Regions from separate parts of the Rossellomorea sp. y25 genome, predicted to be linked through region 1. Evidence: predicted binding sites of a transcription regulator. Region 1 holds the regulator's gene; each other region holds the start of a gene.
The links. Region 1 encodes CtsR, which represses protease genes until heat stress. Its sites were predicted from a motif close to ATGGTCAATAAAGGTCAAACA; they were not measured.

Region 1 (6,684 bases):
AGGGGGTTTCCGCCCCTTAGTGCTGCAGCTAACGCATTAAGCACTCCGCCTGGGGAGTACGGTCGCAAGACTGAAACTCAAAGGAATTGACGGGGGCCCGCACAAGCGGTGGAGCATGTGGTTTAATTCGAAGCAACGCGAAGAACCTTACCAGGTCTTGACATCCTCTGACAACCCTAGAGATAGGGCTTTCCCCTTCGGGGGACAGAGTGACAGGTGGTGCATGGTTGTCGTCAGCTCGTGTCGTGAGATGTTGGGTTAAGTCCCGCAACGAGCGCAACCCTTGATCTTAGTTGCCAGCATTCAGTTGGGCACTCTAAGATGACTGCCGGTGACAAACCGGAGGAAGGTGGGGATGACGTCAAATCATCATGCCCCTTATGACCTGGGCTACACACGTGCTACAATGGACGGTACAAAGGGCAGCAAGACCGCGAGGTTTAGCCAATCCCATAAAACCGTTCTCAGTTCGGATTGTAGGCTGCAACTCGCCTACATGAAGCTGGAATCGCTAGTAATCGCGGATCAGCATGCCGCGGTGAATACGTTCCCGGGCCTTGTACACACCGCCCGTCACACCACGAGAGTTTGTAACACCCGAAGTCGGTGAGGTAACCTTTTGGAGCCAGCCGCCTAAGGTGGGACAGATGATTGGGGTGAAGTCGTAACAAGGTAGCCGTATCGGAAGGTGCGGCTGGATCACCTCCTTTCTAAGGAAGATTTAACTAAAACGTTTGACACGTCGAAGTTTTGTTCAGTTTTGATGGTTTAATTACCGTCAAAACATTTTTTATCTCTTACGAGATAGAAGTTGTGTTTGTTCTTTGAAAACTAGATAAAGATATAATTGATAGTCAAGAAATTACCGAGTATCGCCATTTTAGGTTTTAAACCTGATGTAACAACCAATTCGGTTAAGTTATGAAGGGCGCACGGTGGATGCCTTGGCACTAGGAGCCGACGAAGGACGGGACTAACACCGATATGCTTTGGGGAGCTGTAAGTGAGCTTTGATCCAGAGATTTCCGAATGGGGGAACCCATTGTTCGTAATGGAACAATATCCTTACTTGAATACATAGAGTATGGAAGGCAGACCCAGGGAACTGAAACATCTAAGTACCTGGAGGAAGAGAAAGCAATTGCGATTCCCTGAGTAGCGGCGAGCGAAACGGGATGTAGCCCAAACCAAGAGGCTTGCCTCTTGGGGTTGTAGGACACTCTATACGGAGTTACAAAGGAATGAAGTAGACGAAGAAGTCTGGAAAGGCTCGTCAAAGAAGGTAACAACCCTGTAGTTGAAACTTCATTCCCTCTTGAGTGGATCCTGAGTACGGCGGGACACGTGAAATCCCGTCGGAAGCTGGGAGGACCATCTCCCAAGGCTAAATACTCCCTAGTGACCGATAGTGAACCAGTACCGTGAGGGAAAGGTGAAAAGCACCCCGGAAGGGGAGTGAAATAGAACCTGAAACCGTGTGCCTACAAGTAGTCAGAGCCCGTTAACGGGTGATGGCGTGCCTTTTGTAGAATGAACCGGCGAGTTACGATCCCATGCAAGGTTAAGTCGATGAGACGGAGCCGCAGCGAAAGCGAGTCTGAATAGGGCGAATGAGTATGTGGTCGTAGACCCGAAACCAGGTGATCTACCCATGTCCAGGATGAAGTTCAGGTAACACTGAATGGAGGTCCGAACCCACGCACGTTGAAAAGTGCGGGGATGAGGTGTGGGTAGCGGAGAAATTCCAATCGAACTTGGAGATAGCTGGTTCTCTCCGAAATAGCTTTAGGGCTAGCCTCATGTGTAAGAGTCTTGGAGGTAGAGCACTGTTTGGACTAGGGGCCCTCATCGGGTTACCGAATTCAGACAAACTCCGAATGCCAAAGACTTATCCATGGGAGTCAGACTGCGAGTGATAAGATCCGTAGTCGAAAGGGAAACAGCCCAGACCACCAGCTAAGGTCCCAAAGTATACGTTAAGTGGAAAAGGATGTGGAGTTGCTTAGACAACCAGGATGTTGGCTTAGAAGCAGCCACCATTTAAAGAGTGCGTAATAGCTCACTGGTCGAGTGACTCTGCGCCGAAAATGTACCGGGGCTAAACGTATCACCGAAGCTGTGGATTGACACCTCTAGGTGTCAGTGGTAGGAGAGCGTTCTAAGGACTGCGAAGCTAGACCGTAAGGACTGGTGGAGTGCTTAGAAGTGAGAATGCCGGTATGAGTAGCGAAAGATGGGTGAGAATCCCATCCACCGAATGCCTAAGGTTTCCTGAGGAAGGCTCGTCCGCTCAGGGTTAGTCGGGACCTAAGTCGAGGCCGATAGGCGTAGACGATGGACAACAGGTTGATATTCCTGTACCACCTCTTTTCCGTTTGAGCAATGGGGGGACGCAGGAGGATAGGGTAAGCGCACTGCTGGATATGTGCGTCTAAGCAGTTAGGCTGATGATGAGGCAAATCCCATCATCGTGAAGGCTGAGCTGTGATAGCGAGCGAATTATAGTAGCGAAGTTCCTGATTCCACACTGCCAAGAAAAGCCTCTAGCGAGGAAAAAGGTGCCCGTACCGCAAACCGACACAGGTAGGCGAGGAGAGAATCCTAAGGTGAGCGAGAGAACTCTCGTTAAGGAACTCGGCAAAATGACCCCGTAACTTCGGGAGAAGGGGTGCTCTGGTAGGGTGCAAGCCCGAGAGAGCCGCAGTGAATAGGCCCAGGCGACTGTTTAGCAAAAACACAGGTCTCTGCGAAGCCGTAAGGCGAAGTATAGGGGCTGACGCCTGCCCGGTGCTGGAAGGTTAAGAGGAGTGCTTAGCGCAAGCGAAGGTGCGAATCGAAGCCCCAGTAAACGGCGGCCGTAACTATAACGGTCCTAAGGTAGCGAAATTCCTTGTCGGGTAAGTTCCGACCCGCACGAAAGGCGTAACGATCTGGGCACTGTCTCAACGAGAGACTCGGTGAAATTATAGTACCTGTGAAGATGCAGGTTACCCGCGACAGGACGGAAAGACCCCGTGGAGCTTTACTGTAGCCTGATATTGAATTTTGGTACAGCTTGTACAGGATAGGTAGGAGCCTTGGAAGCCGGAGCGCCAGCTTCGGTGGAGGCATCGGTGGGATACTACCCTGGCTGTATTGAAATTCTAACCCGCGCCCCTTATCGGGGTGGGAGACAGTGTCAGGTGGGCAGTTTGACTGGGGCGGTCGCCTCCTAAAGAGTAACGGAGGCGCCCAAAGGTTCCCTCAGAATGGTTGGAAATCATTCGCAGAGTGTAAAGGCACAAGGGAGCTTGACTGCGAGACCTACAAGTCGAGCAGGGACGAAAGTCGGGCTTAGTGATCCGGTGGTTCCGCATGGAAGGGCCATCGCTCAACGGATAAAAGCTACCCCGGGGATAACAGGCTTATCTCCCCCAAGAGTCCACATCGACGGGGAGGTTTGGCACCTCGATGTCGGCTCATCGCATCCTGGGGCTGTAGTCGGTCCCAAGGGTTGGGCTGTTCGCCCATTAAAGCGGTACGCGAGCTGGGTTCAGAACGTCGTGAGACAGTTCGGTCCCTATCCGTCGTGGGCGCAGGAAATTTGAGAGGAGCTGTCCTTAGTACGAGAGGACCGGGATGGACGCACCGCTGGTGTACCAGTTGTCTTGCCAAAGGCATCGCTGGGTAGCTATGTGCGGAAGGGATAAGTGCTGAAAGCATCTAAGCATGAAGCCCCCCTCGAGATGAGATTTCCCATCACGTATGTGAGTAAGATCCCTAGAAGATGACTAGGTAGATAGGTCAGAGATGGAAGCATGGCGACATGTGGAGTTGACTGATACTAATCGATCGAGGACTTAACCACAAAGAGTCATTTTTTAAATGAACAACAATTGGTCGGTATTCGGCTTTCTTGACATCAATTCTTTATCTAGTTTTGAAGGAACAATCCTTCAATTGAATAATTCGTCTGGTGACAATGGCGAAGAGGTCACACCCGTTCCCATGCCGAACACGGAAGTTAAGCTCTTCAGCGCCGATGGTAGTTGGGGGATCTCCCCCTGTGAGAGTAGGACGTCGCCAGGCAAATATGAAAAAGAGTAGCTCTTAGGAGCTGCTTTTTTTGTCGTTTGAATTTTTGAGATTGTGGATTGAACATCACTCCTCTATACAGCTGAAAAGATAAACTAATTCCCAATAAATCCAACTTTTTAGTGTAAGTAATCCATCCAAATTACTAACTTTCACTCTTCCTCAATCACACCAATAGACCATTCACCATTCCATCACATCACAGGTCGACCATCCTTCCACCCCTCTCCAAAAATCAACTCCCGACCCTTATCACTGCCCTCCCCGTATAAAAAAACACTCCCTCTCAATGCCCCATTTCCTAAAATCTATCCAACAAACTCACATTTTCACGTTTAAAACCTTCCTAAAACAGGAAAACTTCTAAGGTCAAACTTCATAATTGCAAAGTTTAAAACACGGTTGTATAATTATAGTCAAATATAGTCAAAGTCAAAATGAGGAGGAGGTTTGATGAGGAACATATCCGACATCATTGAACGTTATTTAAAGAATGTTTTAGAACTGAGTGAAAGTGAGATAGTCGAGATTAAAAGAAGCGAGATCGCTGATAAGTTTCAATGTGTTCCTTCTCAAATTAATTATGTGATCAATACCCGGTTCACGATAGAAAGAGGGTATGTAGTAGAGAGTAAACGAGGTGGCGGGGGCTATATCAGAATTATGAAAGTAAAGGCCCACGATCAAGTTCATCTAATTGACCAGCTGGTAGCACTCATTACTCAGACGATCAGCCAGAATACGGCAGCTGATATTGTGTTTCGATTAGTAGAAGAGGATATTATCTCTGAACGGGAAGCAAAGATCATGCTGAGCGTAATGGACCGTTCGGTGATCATGGTCGATTTACCTGAACGGGACGTATTGAGGGGAAGAATGCTCAGGGCCATGCTGGATACATTGAAGTACGAGTAAGTTTTGAGAGGTGAGTAGGATGATTTGTCAAGAGTGTAATGAAAGACCTGCAACCCTTCATTTTACCAAGGTGATAAATGGGGAAAAGACAGAGGTTCATTTATGCGAGCAATGCGCTCAGGATAAGGGTGAAATGTTTATGTTTGATTCTTCTTCCGGCTTCTCAGTGAACAATCTATTGGCAGGTCTTCTTAATATAGCCCCTGCATTTAAGCAGGCAAAGGAAGCGGAAATACCCAAGACAGAGGTTTTACAGTGTGAAAAGTGTAAAATGACCTTGCAGCAATTCATTAATGTGGGAAGATTTGGGTGTGCTCATTGTTATGAGACGTTCAAAGATGAGCTGACTCCTCTATTAAAACGTGTTCATAGTGGAAATGTGGAGCATCACGGGAAGGTTCCGGAACGCATGGGCGGGGCCATTCATGTGAAGAAAAAAATTCAGCAGTTGAAGTCAGAACTGCAAACGATGATTGCGGATGAAGAGTTTGAAAAAGCAGCAGAGATACGAGACGAAATTCGCTCCCTGGAGAAAGATGTTAAAAAAGAGGGAGGAGATAAAGGATGAGTCTAGAGAGATTTTTACAAAATGCTGTTAGTTCTTGGATGAATGAAGAGGGACCGAATTCGGATATTGTTCTCAGCTCACGGGTTCGCCTCGCGAGGAACCTGACAGACTTTCGATTCTCTACTCTTTATTCTTCTGAGGAAGCAAAAGAAATTGTGGATCGCGTGAAGGATAAGCTCTCTTTATACCCGAAGAAATTAGGTGAATTAGAATTTTTACCTACAAGTGAGATTCAGCCACTCCAAAAGAGGGTATTGATGGAGAAACACCTTATTAGCCCTAACTTGGCAGAGGACACGAACTATGGGGCTGTCCTTTTATCCAGTGAAGAAGATATTAGCATAATGGTAAACGAAGAGGATCATATTCGAATACAGTGTTTATATCCAGGTTTACAATTGAAGGAAGCTTTACAGAGAGCGAATCAGATTGATGATTGGTTTGAAAGCGAATTTGATTTTGCTTTTGATGAGAAACATGGATATTTAACGACTTGTCCTACCAATGTAGGAACGGGGCTTAGAGCTTCTGTCATGATGCACTTGCCTGGTCTGGTCCTGACCCAGCAGTTAAATCGTATCATTCCTGCCATTAACCAATTAGGTCTGGTGGTAAGAGGGATTTATGGAGAAGGCAGCGAGGCGTTGGGAAACATCTTCCAGATTTCGAATCAGACGACACTCGGTAAGTCAGAGGAAGATATTGTGGAAGATTTGTTAAGTGTTGTGAAACAGATCATCGATAAAGAACAATCGGCAAGGGACGCATTAGTTAAAACGTCTAACATACAATTAGAAGATAGGATCTTTCGTTCACTTGGTGTGTTGGAGCACAGTCGAATTATTGAGTCCAAGGAAGCAGCTAAGTGTTTATCGGATGTCAGGCTTGGGATTGATTTAGGATACATCAAAGTCATATCTAAGAATATATTGAATGAACTAATGATTTTAACCCAACCGGGATTTTTACAACAATATTCTGGAGGTCCATTGAGACCAAATGAAAGAGATATAAGAAGGTCTTCTTTGATTCGAGAGCGAATTAAGTTAGATAAGGATACATGTGAGGAGGAAAAATAATATGATGTTTGGTCGATTTACAGAAAGAGCACAAAAGGTATTAGCGTT
Region 2 (6,684 bases), 1.2 Mb from region 1:
ATTCCTGTTTGACCTTTTTGAAATTCAATCCCCTCCGCATTGGATGACTTCACGAGACGGATTTCCGAAAGGACTCTCGTTAAGATAGCCGAGAAACTTGCAGTCTCGGTTTGCAATCCCCTTGAGATATCAGCCATCTTTTTGCCTATCGGGATAAGAAATAATAATGATAGTGGAATGATTGAAAACATCACCAAGGTAAGAGGCCAATCTAAATAAAACAGCACGATGATGGCACCTATTACAGAAATGATCCCTGTAATAAAGCCTGTCAGATGCTCGGTGATCAAGTTTTTGATCACTCCCGTATCACTGGTCATACGGCTGACCGAGTCACCCGTTTCATGCGAATCATAATAAGGAACGGGCAGAACCAGTAATTTTCTCCAAAGCTTCTCTCTCAAGGAAGCGATCACGTGCTGCCCGACCCTCGCCAATATGTAAACAGACACACCTCCCGCAATCGCTTGAACAAAAAAGGCAGCGATCATGCCTATGATGACCCCTTTGCTTAACGAATCTAAACTGAAGTCATCGATCAACTTACTTGTTAATAAAGGTATAGCAAGTCCCGCAATCGTTGTAAGTAGGCTCAAGAATAAAGAAATGCCAAACAGGGTTTTCGGTGGATCGGTTTCCTTTATTAAAGTAATAAGCTGCTTCCACTTACCCTTTTCATATGTAGACTCCATTGTTCTCTCCCTCTCAAATAGATACTCTTTTCTATTGTAATATGAAGTACAGTACTTAGGAAATAATACCTTCACTAAGTCGGCTCCCTAGAAGATTTGCTCCAATTATATTACACTGGAGATGAATGAATTAAAGGACGTGATAGGTATAATGGATATTAAATTAATTGCCCTGGATATGGATGGAACACTGGTCAATCATGAAGGAGAAGTATCTCCTGAAAACGCACAAGCCATTCAGCGTGCGAAGGAGAAAGGGATTCATGTGGTATTAAGTACTGGCCGCTCCCTTTTCACATGCCGGGATATTTCAGATGAGCTTGGCCGTTCATCTTATCTGGTGACTGTAAATGGCGGGGAAATTTACGATCATGAATACAATCTAGTAGACAGTATCCCACTTGATCTTGATCTTGTGAAACAGCTTTGGAAATTAAAAGAAGAGCATGATGTATACTTCTGGTCTTCCACTTCCCAAGGACTATTCAATACGAATAAGCCTTTTGATCAGGAAATCGATACCTATAACTGGCTGAAGTTTGGATTCGATATTCAGGATGATGACGTCCGCAAAGTCATGATGGACGAGCTGATGAAAAATGAAGCACTGGAAATCACCAATTCTTCGCCGACGAATATTGAAATCAATCCTGCAGGGGTCAATAAGGCCGCAGCTTTGGTCAAGGTCTGCAAATGGCTGGACCTTTCCATGGATCAAGTCATGGCGGTCGGGGACAGTATGAATGATATAGCCATGATTCGTGAAGCCGGATTCGGAGTGGCGATGGGGAACGCACAGGAAGCCGTGAAGGAAGCCGCTGACTGGGTCACTGGCCTCCATACAGATCATGGTGTTGCCCAGGCGATTGATAGAGTACTGGCAGAAAAGGAATAAAACAACCCTATTAAAGTGCCTGATTCAATGAGAATCAGGCACTTTATCTATTCAGAAGGTCTATTCCACCTCCGATAAGTCCATACTGAGTAACAAAAACAAGGATTGTACTCAATATGTATCTAATTCTGGTAGTGGTTGTTTATCTTATTTTCGCCAAGCTTTTTGTTGATTGGAAACGCTGGAGGGAGTATTATCCAACGGTTCAATATTATATTATTTGCAATCTCTCCTATAACGTGCTCTTTTATAACCATACACTTTGGGAATATAAAGCTGTGACGGTCGATTGGCTTAATCATACGTTTATTGATCTCGTTTTCACTTTTTTTATCATTCCTGTCGTCATCATGATCTTTCTTCGTTATTTTCCATATAGAAAAAAGAAATGGCTGTATCTTGCCTGCTGGATTGCTTACTTCACGTTATTGGAATACCTTTTTCATAAAAAAGGACTGTTCCTTTATGAAAATGGCTGGAATTTAGGATGGTCTGCACTTTTTAATGTCATCATGTTTACAATCTTAGGATTGCACCATAAAAGACCGTTACTTGCCATCATTATTTCCGTACCTATAATCGCGATTTTATTACTCGTTTTCCATCCGTCTTTACAAGATCTAAAGTGAGGGTGTTTTTATGACTTCCTTTTCGACCCCTGTATTTATTGTCTTAGTTTTAGGAGTTTATTTAGCTATGGCAGTTTATATCACTTTTTTGAAGAGGAAAGAATAGAAAAAGAAGCACCCAAAAGGATGCTTCTTTTCTTATTTGACGATGATCTCATCGTTTTCAAGTGAAATGACTACGTTGGTTATGCCATCTTCATCAAGAAGTAAGTCAGCGATTTTATCTTCCACTCTTTCCTGGATCACACGACGTAATGGGCGTGCACCGAATTCAGGATGATATCCCAGTTCAACGAGTTTACTCTTCGCATCTTCGTCGATGGTGACAGTAATCCCCTGCTCTTTTAGTTCAACCTTCAACTCGTCAAGCATAAGGTCAAGAATTTGAAGAAGCTCTCCTTTGTCAAGAGATTCAAATTCAATGATGCTGTCAAAACGGTTCAGGAACTCCGGCTTAAAGTAGGCACCGAGTGATTGCAGAATATTCGTTTCTTTAATCGCATCTGTGCCGCCTGTGTTAAAACCGACCACTGCTTCCTTCTTGTCCGTCACACCTGCGTTACTTGTCATGATGATCACAGTCTCTTTAAAGCTGACCGTTCTACCTTGACTGTCGGTGAGACGTCCATCTTCAAGAATTTGCAGGAACATATGCTGAACATCCGGATGTGCTTTCTCAATTTCATCCAGGAGAATGATTGAATAAGGGTTCCTTCTTACCTTTTCAGTCAATTGACCTGACTCCTCATGACCTACATAGCCTGGAGGTGAACCGATCAGTTTAGATACTGAGTGTTTCTCCATAAACTCACTCATATCTAATCGAAGCATGGAATCTTTAGAGCCGAATAACTCTTCTGCCAGTGTTTTCGTTAATTCTGTTTTACCTACACCTGTTGGTCCTACAAAGAGGAAAGTACCAATTGGACGATGCTTCGCCTTCAATCCTGCACGGCTGCGGCGGATCGCTTTCGCTACTTTTCTCACTGCTTCTTCCTGTCCGATTACTTTACCCGCCAGGTTTTCTTCCAGTGCTTTCATTCGTTTTCGATCATCACTTTGCAGCTTCCCAACAGGAATACCCGTTTTCGATTCAACGATCGTCTGAATCAGTTCTCTTTCTACAAATGCTTTAGAGTCTGACCCACCTTCACTAATTTGTCTTTCTAATTCTGCTTCTTGATCGCGAAGGATGGCAGCTTGTTCATAGTTCTCTTCTTTTGTTGCCAGATCCTTCTTCTCTCTTACATCGTTCAATTTTTTTAGGATGGCAGTCTTGTCTTTACCCTCTGACTGCAGATTGACTTTAGAACCTGCTTCATCCATTAAATCAATGGCCTTATCCGGTAAGAATCGATCCTGAATATATCGATGGGATAGTTTCACACAAGCCTCAATGGCCTCGTCTGTAAACTTGACTCCATGATAGTTTTCATATTTATCTTTTAATCCTCTAAGGATCTCAATAGCTTCTTCAGTTGTCGGCTCATTGACCAAGACCGGCTGGAAACGACGCTCGAGTGCTGCGTCTTTTTCAATTTGGCGGTACTCCTTCAATGTCGTAGCCCCGATTACTTGCAGTTCACCCCGGGCTAAAGCAGGTTTTAGAATGTTTCCTGCGTCCATGGAGCCTTCTGCGGAACCCGCCCCAACTAATTGATGAATCTCATCAATAAATAACATCACGTTCTTTCTATTCTGAAGTTCGCTGATGATGGCTTTTAAACGTTCTTCAAAAGAACCGCGAACCCCTGTACCGGCAGTTAGTGAAGCAACATCCATTACATACACTTCTTTATTTAATAACTTGGATGGTACATCACCTTCTACAATTTTAAGGGCCAACCCTTCAGCGATAGCTGTTTTACCCACGCCGGGCTCACCGATGAGTACAGGGTTATTCTTATTACGGCGATTTAAAATTTCAATGACGCGATCCACTTCTTTGTCCCTTCCGATAACCGGGTCAATCAAACCAGCTTTGGCTGCTCCTGTCACATTGCGTCCAAACTGATCGAGAACGCCATTTCCTCCATTTCCGCCTTGGGTTTGAGGAGATGATTGCTGATTGTGGAAGCCATGATTTTGGTTTCCACCCATGCTCATCCCTTTGAACAACTCATCAAACGGAAATCCTCCATGTATTCCAGAAGGCGTTTGCTGCTTTTGAAAGCAAGTTGAACACATCTTCATACTGGACTTATGACCATTCACTTGCTTATACACTTCAACTGTTGCTTGATTGTGTTGACATACTTGGCATTTCATTAAACATTACCTCCTGCAGTAGTGTTTTATATAAATAGTTTTGTAGATTGTATTATGGATAAGGTCAGTGTGTTTAGTATTCGTTTAAGCTGAGTTCGACTTTGACTTTCTTTGACCTTACAAACATAGTATACTTTGACCTTTTTTGACTTTCAAGATTTTTGCTTATGGGAATTTTTTCATTTTCAGTGGCTGATTGGCCTGTTGATTGCAGAGTATAGTAGGTGCAACGAAGTGAATCAAGTGATTGACTTGGACGATGCAAAAGTGGGAATTGACTTACACTGGCTTGGTTTTTCATTATATAAAAAATGCCAGACCTGAATGATCAGATCTAGCACTTCTCAACTAGTAGAGAGAGAATTACTCCACTTGCTGCCTATTAAATCTTATACTAATTCGCGATCCCAATGACGATGTGCTGAGATGGCTACTGTGAATTCTTTCGCAAATGACTTCATGTCTTCCCCAGTTACCACACCTGAGCCGCTGACACCTGCTTCTTCCAGCCAGTTGGTGCCCTGATGCGTAGCACCGATCGGTTTGAAGTGAGAATACGCTTCTTTGACAAAGTAGGTCGTATCTTGAGAGAACTTTTTATCTACATCCTCTCCACCTACTACATAAAGGCTATCAAACAATACAGATTCCCCTGTTAAGAAGGTATGGTCCACTTCAAGCTCCGTACCGTCATCCCCTTTTCTCATCCCCAGCTTGTCACTGATGATCTCCGGCTGGATGCCATCCTCTTTAAGTGCCGATAGAACCATTTTCACCTCTTCCCCTTTAAAGCCGTTTCCTACGATGACCCCTACTTTACGGGTAGCAGGTTTCTTGATCGTATTTTCCTGGCTTAAGGCTGGAGAGGATTTGGTTACTTTTGAACCTTCTCTGCTAGGAACTTTCGCGCTTATCGCTTCTGCAAAGCCTTTTGCCAGATCCAGGCTTACATTGGCAAACATGTCGACTACCTGCTGTTGAACCGATTTGCTCTTCACTTTTCCAAGCTCGAAACTGAAGGCTTGGATGATATGCTCCTTCTCGGGCTCACTCATGCTGTTCCAGAAAAGAGTAGCCTGTGAGAAGTGATCTTTGAAGCTTTCACTTCTTGCCCGGACTTTACGCCCTTCCATCTTCTCCTGGTAATGAGTGTAGCCTCCTTCTTCCTGACTCGCAGGGGCTGGTGTATTTTTAGCAAGTGAGTTGTTATGGTAGCTCACCTGACCCTTGTTAATCGTTTGACGGCCATATCCATCACGCTGATTATTATGGAATGGGCACACCGGTCGGTTAATCGGAAGCTCATGGAAGTTAGGTCCACCGAGTCGGATCAATTGTGTATCAGTATAGGAGAATAAGCGTCCTTGTAGTAAAGGATCATTAGAGAAATCAATTCCGGGAACAACGGATCCTGGATGGAAAGCCGCTTGCTCTGTTTCTGCAAATACATTGTCTACATTGCGATTCAAGGTCATTTTCCCAACGATTTTCACAGGAACTTCTTCTTCAGGCCATAGCTTGGTAGGATCAAGAACATCAAAGTCAAAGTTAAACTCATCTTCTTCCTTAATGAGCTGAATTCCCAGCTCGTACTCTGGATAATCTCCATTTTCGATGGATTCATACAAATCACGGCGGTGGAAATCCGGGTCTTTCCCGTTGATCTTCTGAGCCTCATCCCAAACGAGAGAGTGAGTTCCCAATACAGGCTTCCAGTGGAACTTCACAAAATGGGCCTTCCCCGAAGCGTTCACCAGTCGGAATGTATGGACACCGAATCCTTCCATCATACGGAGACTGCGTGGAATTGCCCGATCGGACATTGCCCACATGACCATGTGAGCGGACTCCTGGTTATTCGCTACAAAATCCCAGAATGTATCGTGGGCAGAAGCTGCTTGAGGCATTTCATTATGTGGTTCCGGTTTAAGAGCATGAACAAGATCCGGGAATTTAATCGCATCTTGAATAAAGAACACAGGAATATTGTTTCCTACAAGATCATAATTGCCTTCTTCCGTATAAAATTTCGTAGCAAATCCACGTGCATCACGCACAGTTTCTGCGGACCCCTTAGATCCCGCCACAGTGGAAAAACGAACAAAGACAGGGGTTTTCGTTGATGTGTCCTGAAGAAATTTAGCTCGTGTATATTCTTTCATGGAATCATAGAGTTCGAACTCTCCGTGTGCCGCAAAAC
Region 3 (6,684 bases), 790 kb from region 1:
GATGGTCGTCATCATTCCACGCTTGATTCCGAATTTATCGTTAAGAACTTTAGCGAATGGCGCTAAGCAGTTTGTTGTACAAGATGCGTTAGAGATAACATCGTGGCTAGCCGCGTCATACTTGTCTTCGTTAACACCCATAACCACTGTGATATCTTCATCAGATGCAGGAGCAGAAATGATGACTTTCTTCGCACCAGCTTCGATATGTTTCGCAGCGTCAGCACGCTTTGTGAAACGTCCAGTAGATTCAACAACGATATCTACACCAAGATCTCCCCAACCAAGTTGAGCAGGATCGCGCTCAGCTAATACTTTTACTTTTTTACCGCCGACTACAAGGTAGTCACCATCAACAGTTACTTTCTCTTGAAGAGTTCCGTGAACTGTATCATATTGTAAAAGGTGAGCAAGCATGTTTGCATCAGTTAAGTCATTAACCGCTACTACCTCTACGTCATTATTTTTAAGTGCTGCACGGAATACATTACGTCCAATACGTCCAAATCCGTTAATACCAATTTTTGTTGCCATGAATAATTTCCTCCTTTAGATAGTTAAGGATGATTTTTTATATTTCAAAAGGGCTTACCCTTTTAAAAGCTCTCTTGCGGCTCCCTCATCCGTGATAAGCACGGTTTTATACGGAGCACTCTTCATATACGCCCGAATCGCTTTCGCCTTCGAGCTTCCGCCGGCGACGGCGATGACGTTTTCGATGTGACTTAAATCTTCTAATTGCAGGCCGATCGTTGGCACCTTATGTACCACTTCACCCGATTCGTTAAAATAATAACCAAATGCCTCCCCGACAGCATGACCATCTGTGATTTTCTCAAAATCCTCTTCAGTGGTCTTCCGTCTTTCAGCCATTGTGATAGCATCTCCAATCCCATGGAGAACCATGTTAGCCGATTTGATCAAATTCAAAACCTCTTTGATCATCGGTTCTTTCAAGAAGGATTTGTATACTTCTTTACTAACCTGATCCGGCACATATAAAACACGATGTCGCGTTCCTGTGTGCTCAGCCATCTTGGCACATATGGTGTTAGCCTGGTTTTTAACGTCTTCTCCGATTCCACCCCGAGCAGGAACAAACAAGGTATCGTCAGAGAAATCAGGTGTCAGCCTTTCTGCTACGGCTGCCATCGTCGAACCTCCAGTCACAGCGATGATAGTATTTCCTTTCAGGCGACGTTTCATACTAGAAGCTGATGCACGCCCTAATTCTTCTTTTACCCAAGGAGACTCATCACTATTCCCAGGAACGATTACAATTTCATGAAGATTTAGTAAAGATTTTAATTCCTGTTCCATAACGTTGATTCCTGAAATCTCTCTCATCATGCTTTCAAGGTTCTCTAAAAGCTGGATACCTTCCTCCGTCATGATCATGCCAGAGGTTTTGATATCAATGAGATCTTGATTGTTCAGGAACTCCACTTCGCTTCTTAGAACGCGTTCTGTCAGCCCCATATTCTGGGCAAGACTTCTGCGTCCGACAGGCTGCATGAAACGGATGGACCGTAGAATTTGATGCCTTTTTTGCATAACTTCAAGCAGGTCAGGTAATAATCGCTTTTGTATGTCAATTAAAGATTCCATAGATAAAAGCTCCTTCAAATGAAGTGCGTGGTTGCGTTGGACTTTAAAGGTCCCACATAGACATATTATGTCCCACTACCTCTAAAAAAAATTCATCCCTGCTTTCAAATTTTATTTTATCAGGGTATGAATCGTAATTCAACTAGAAACTATCGGGTTTTCTCATGTAAACGCTTGCTGAGCGTAAAATAATCAATTTGCCCATACTGAAGGATTTCCCCGTCCAGTTCCACGACCGGGATCATCAGTCCGAAACGTTCTGTGAGGACATCGCTTTTATCGATGTCCTTTTCTTCAATGGAAAAGCCCATCTCATCCTGAAGGAGTTTCAGGGTGATTTTTGCGTCTTCGCAAAGTCCGCATCGTGTGCGTGTGTAAAAAATGACTTGTTTCATGTTGTTGCCTCGCTTTGTTTAATTGTAGGAAACGTCGTTTCGTTTGTTGGCCTTGTACCTGGTACAAAATGGCTTCGGTGTACCAGGTACAAATTAACCATTGAGTACCTGGTACACTCACTAGTCCAAGATTCTATTCGTACCTCTTCCTCATCGTCGAAGAAGTGATCCCTAATTGATCACGGTATTTGGCAATCGTCCTTCTTGAAACATCATAGCCTTTATCCAATAGTAGATTGACAATTTTCTGGTCTGATAGAGGCTTTTTCTTATCTTCTTCATCAATCAGCCTTTGCAGCTCATTTTTCACCGCCCTGGCAGAAGCTACTTCTGAATCCTCGAGCTTGACCGATTTGATCGCCGAGGTAAAGAAGTACTTCAACTCGAAGATCCCATAAGGTGTTTGCATATACTTTCCTTTTACAGCCCGGCTAATGGTGGATTCATGAACATCGATTTCATTGGCCACTTGCTTTAACGTCAGAGGATGGATCGCGGATGGACCTTTTAAGAAGAATGCTTTTTGCTTTTCAGCCAGCATCTTCCCTACTTTCAGGATCGTTTGCTTTCGCTGTCTTAAACTTTGCAATAGCCACTCGAAGTCTTGCTCCTTTTCCTGAAGATAGGACTGGACTTCCTTATCCGGGTGATGCTTTAGGAAATCTGTATATTCTTCATTATATGTGACGTTTACGGTTGTACCATCATATAACGATACAGCCACTGTATGACCATCGATCACTTTTACGACCAGCTCAGGAATAATGTATTCAGCGATATGCTGGGAATATTTTGAGCCGGGTCTCGGATTGCAATGCTGGATATAATCAGCCGCCTGCTGGATGTCTTTTAGCTCAACGGCAAGATCATTGGCGATTGCCTTCCACTTCTTTTCTGCAAAAGCTTGAAAATGGTTATCGACAATCATCGTAACCAGAGGGGGAACATTGGATTTCCGTTGCAGCTGAAGGGATATGCACTCCTTCAGGGATCTCGCTCCTATCCCGGCCGGTTCTAATTCCTGAAGCTTATTAATATAGTCTTCTAGTCGAGCCATTTCCAAACCATGTTTTTGAATGAAGGATTCTTCGTCTACTCTCAAATACCCATTGTCATCCAAGCTGTATATTAATTCTTCCATTACCTTTCTATCCAAAGAAGTAAGCGATTTCAAATTTAATTGAACAGATAGCGCATCCGCAAGAGTCCTCTTTGGCACGGATACATATTCATACCAATCCACCGTATTTTCGTGATTGCCGGCATTTCGTTTATAAGTATAAGGTTCTCGTTGATGGAGGGGGTCTAGTTTAGGCGGTTCTAATTGTATAAGGGGATTCTCTAATTGCTTAGCTTCTAAATAAGCATTCAGTTCCATCGTAGAATATTGGAGGATGGTGATGGCTTGAGAAAGCTGCTGCGTCATTTGAAGTTTTAATTGTTGATTTTGAAAAAGTCCTGCTTTCAAATTCATGATTACTAACCTCCCATTTGTCTATTCTACAATAAAATTGGCTGTTCGTTAATGGGAATTCGTTGGTAGTTGGTGGGTTTGTACTATAAATATGAAGGAACGAGTGGGAAAATGTGAGGAGAACCGAGGCTACTATTAAACTTTATATAAAGGTCCCTGTCCAATTAGCTCTATTAATTAGCTACAACGCAAAAGAGTTCCTGTGCTTGTAATGTCTCTCTACAAACACAGGAACTCTCTGGATTAAAGTACGCCCTCGGAGGGAATCGAACCCCCATTTTAAGAACCGGAATCTTACGTGCTATCCGTTGCACCACGAGGGCATGAAATGAATGACCGTCACGAATACATATTATAAGCCAGAAAATGCTTGTTTGCAATAGATATTCTCGTTTATGTCTTTTTTAGATTATCTATTAATATCCTTTAAGAATTGCAGTGGGAAGTTCTTTGTAATTAGTTAACTCTTCAAGATCTCCTGTACTCTTTATCTATCTTATTAAAGAACCACAGAGTGTATTGAAGCGGAAGGCACTTGACTCCTGCGGGAATAGCGGGAAAGTTGAGACCCCACAGGGCAAAGCCCGAGGAGGCTCAACTCACGCCCCGCGGAAAGCAAGTGCCTGTAGCGGAAAGGAACGGTCTATGATTCACTCTATACTGTTTTAGAAGGTAGATACATAATTCACTGAAATTGACCTTCTACTAACTTAAATAACAACAAACTTACCACATCACCCCCGTTTAAAAAAGGAATGAGTGGGTATGATGTAGAAAGGATTTACATACAGGGGAATAAAGGAAGCGTTTAGTTTGACCTTTATTGACCATGGGTGTATGATTACAGTACAAAGTGAATAAGTAATTCAGAAAAATAAAAAGGATTTCTAAGGAGGAACGAGGATGAATTTAATTCCTACAGTAATTGAACAAACAAACCGCGGTGAACGTGCGTATGACATTTATTCACGTTTATTGAAAGACCGTGTAATCATGCTTGGAAGCGGCATTGATGACAATGTGGCAAACTCCATTGTAGCACAACTTCTTTTCCTTGAATCTGAAAACCCGGAGAAGGATATCTCAATCTACATAAATTCTCCTGGTGGAAGCATTACGGCAGGTATGGCAATTTACGATACGATCCAGTACATTAAGCCTGATGTACAAACGATCTGTATAGGTATGGCCGCTTCAATGGGTGCGTTCCTTCTTGCAGCTGGTGCTAAAGGTAAGCGCTTAGCCCTTCCAAACGCTGAAGTAATGATTCACCAACCACTTGGTGGAGCACAAGGTCAAGCAACGGAAATTGAAATTGCAGCGAAGCGTATTCTATTCCTTCGTGAAAAACTGAATCAAATCCTGGCTGATCGCACTGGTCAACCATTGGAAGTGATTTCAAAAGATACTGATCGCGATAACTTCATGACAGCGGAAAGAGCGCTTGAATATGGATTGATCGATCGCATCATCACTCGTAACGATATGAATAATAAGTAAGAGAATGAAACCCCCTCACGGAATTGAGCCGTGAGGGGGTTTTTATTTTACTCTATTTCAAACGTTTTCTCCTTAATCGGTACTAAAACCTCACCATTCATCCCTTTTTTCAAGAGGAGATGTAAGATCGTTTTGGATAGCTTACTAGGGTGATATGGTTTGACTAAATAATCATTGGCTCCGAGCGTGAGTCCTTTTTCTTTTTCATCTAATGCGGAAGATATAATAATCGGTACTTGTGCAAAATTTTGGTCCGATTTGATTTTTTCAAGTACATCCCATCCCGACATGCTGCCTTCGAGCATAATATCGAGGACAACGGCATCAGGCTTCGATTCCTGCATTTCTTTCAAGGCATCATTTCCTGACGGAGTGTGCTGCACCTTGAAACCACTGTCGGATAGCTCCGCTTTCAGTAAGGAAGCAAGATTGATATCGTCTTCAATGACGATAATTTTCATCCCATCCCCGCAGTGTTCATCCTCTTTGAAGGTTTCGATGGTCACGAGAGGTAAGCGGATGGTAAACACGCTTCCTTTCCCCTCCTCTGATGACACAGTGATTTCCCCGTCATGGATCTCGATGATTTCTTTTACGATCGTAAGTCCTAATCCCGTGCCACCGATTCTTCTGCGGTCAGAATTGTCGACACGATAAAATTTGGTGAATAAGTTTGGAATCGAGTCACTTGGTATGCCGAGACCTTCATCCCTGATATCTATGAGAATACTATCCTCTTCTTCCCGTAAATAGATCGTTATGGTACCCCCATCAGGTGAATACTTGATGGCATTGCTGACCAGATTGGTGAATGCCTGGGACAACTTATCCCGATCTCCCAGGACGATCGTACAATCCGTCTCCCTTGCGATATTAAAGAAGTGATGGGGGGCATTGACCTTTTGGGTATCGATCACATGCTGAATGATCGGGACAACATCCTCAAATCGCCTCTCGAAGGTTTGGCGTCCCGACTCCATGCGCTGGACGTCAAGGAAATCGTTGATGAGGGACGTCAGCCGCTTTGCTTCTTGATAAATCGTCGTTAAGTATTTCTTTGTTCTTTCCGGTTTTAACTCCTTCGTCAGCATAAGTTCCGTAAAGCCAAGCACGCTCGACAGCGGGGTGCGAAGCTCATGACTGACCGTACTGACGAATTCTGATTTCATTTGATCGACTTCGAATTCTTTTGTGATATTCCGGTGGACGAATATGGTGCCGACCTGCTCCTGCCCTCGATAAAGAGATTCGGAGTATACCTGGAAGACTTCTTTACTGTCCACCAGATGATAGGTAAGAAGATGTTTACCTGTCTTCCCTTCCTTCACGATGGTCTCATAATATTCATCCAGTTTTTCTTTGTTTTCGACCCGATCGATCAGTGCCTGCTTCCATGTTTGATAGCATGCCTGTTGAAGTTCATCGATCTCCCCCTCGATCAAGGTCGTTAATTTCGTATTCATTAATAAGTTGTTGCCGTCTTTATCGATGAGCTGTATTCCTTCTTGAATATTATTCAGGATATCCTGCGTTAATTGACGGTTTGCCTCGGTTTCTTCAAACAGTCTGATCTTTTGCAGAGAAATGGAGATTTGCTTTGCCAGACTCGTGTACTCAGCCAACTCCTGCTTATCGAAATCATTTCCGAAACGGCTAAATACCATGATGGCTTCCACTTGTTGATCGGCGGAAAGGACAGGTAAAAAT

Region 2: AAEM60_RS06535 (ATP-dependent Clp protease ATP-binding subunit) is a predicted target of CtsR. The motif match lies at 4,617-4,637, and genes of this name have one in related genera.
Region 3: clpP (ATP-dependent Clp endopeptidase proteolytic subunit ClpP) is a predicted target of CtsR. The motif match lies at 4,288-4,308, and genes of this name have one in related genera.

What each region holds. Positions count from the first base shown of each region.
Region 1 is NZ_CP145886.1:105,994-112,677, forward strand. Features, by position in the region: rRNA gene AAEM60_RS00560 (16S ribosomal RNA) at 1-710, shown strand, start outside; rRNA gene AAEM60_RS00565 (23S ribosomal RNA) at 913-3,847, shown strand; rRNA gene rrf (5S ribosomal RNA) at 3,952-4,068, shown strand; gene AAEM60_RS00575 (CtsR family transcriptional regulator) at 4,528-4,989, shown strand; gene AAEM60_RS00580 (UvrB/UvrC motif-containing protein) at 5,009-5,557, shown strand; gene AAEM60_RS00585 (protein arginine kinase) at 5,554-6,636, shown strand; gene clpC (ATP-dependent protease ATP-binding subunit ClpC) at 6,638-6,684, shown strand, end outside.
Region 2 is NZ_CP145886.1:1,329,598-1,336,281, reverse strand. Features, by position in the region: gene AAEM60_RS06550 (ABC transporter ATP-binding protein) at 1-692, opposite strand, end outside; gene AAEM60_RS06545 (Cof-type HAD-IIB family hydrolase) at 814-1,587, shown strand; gene AAEM60_RS06540 (CBO0543 family protein) at 1,704-2,216, shown strand; gene AAEM60_RS06535 (ATP-dependent Clp protease ATP-binding subunit) at 2,355-4,484, opposite strand; gene AAEM60_RS06530 (catalase) at 4,874-6,684, opposite strand, start outside.
Region 3 is NZ_CP145886.1:3,949,869-3,956,552, forward strand. Features, by position in the region: gene gap (type I glyceraldehyde-3-phosphate dehydrogenase) at 1-534, opposite strand, end outside; gene AAEM60_RS19910 (sugar-binding transcriptional regulator) at 589-1,608, opposite strand; gene AAEM60_RS19915 (glutaredoxin family protein) at 1,758-2,003, opposite strand; gene rpoN (RNA polymerase factor sigma-54) at 2,137-3,477, opposite strand; tRNA gene AAEM60_RS19925 (tRNA-Arg) at 3,729-3,800, opposite strand; gene clpP (ATP-dependent Clp endopeptidase proteolytic subunit ClpP) at 4,381-4,977, shown strand; gene AAEM60_RS19935 (ATP-binding protein) at 5,025-6,684, opposite strand, start outside.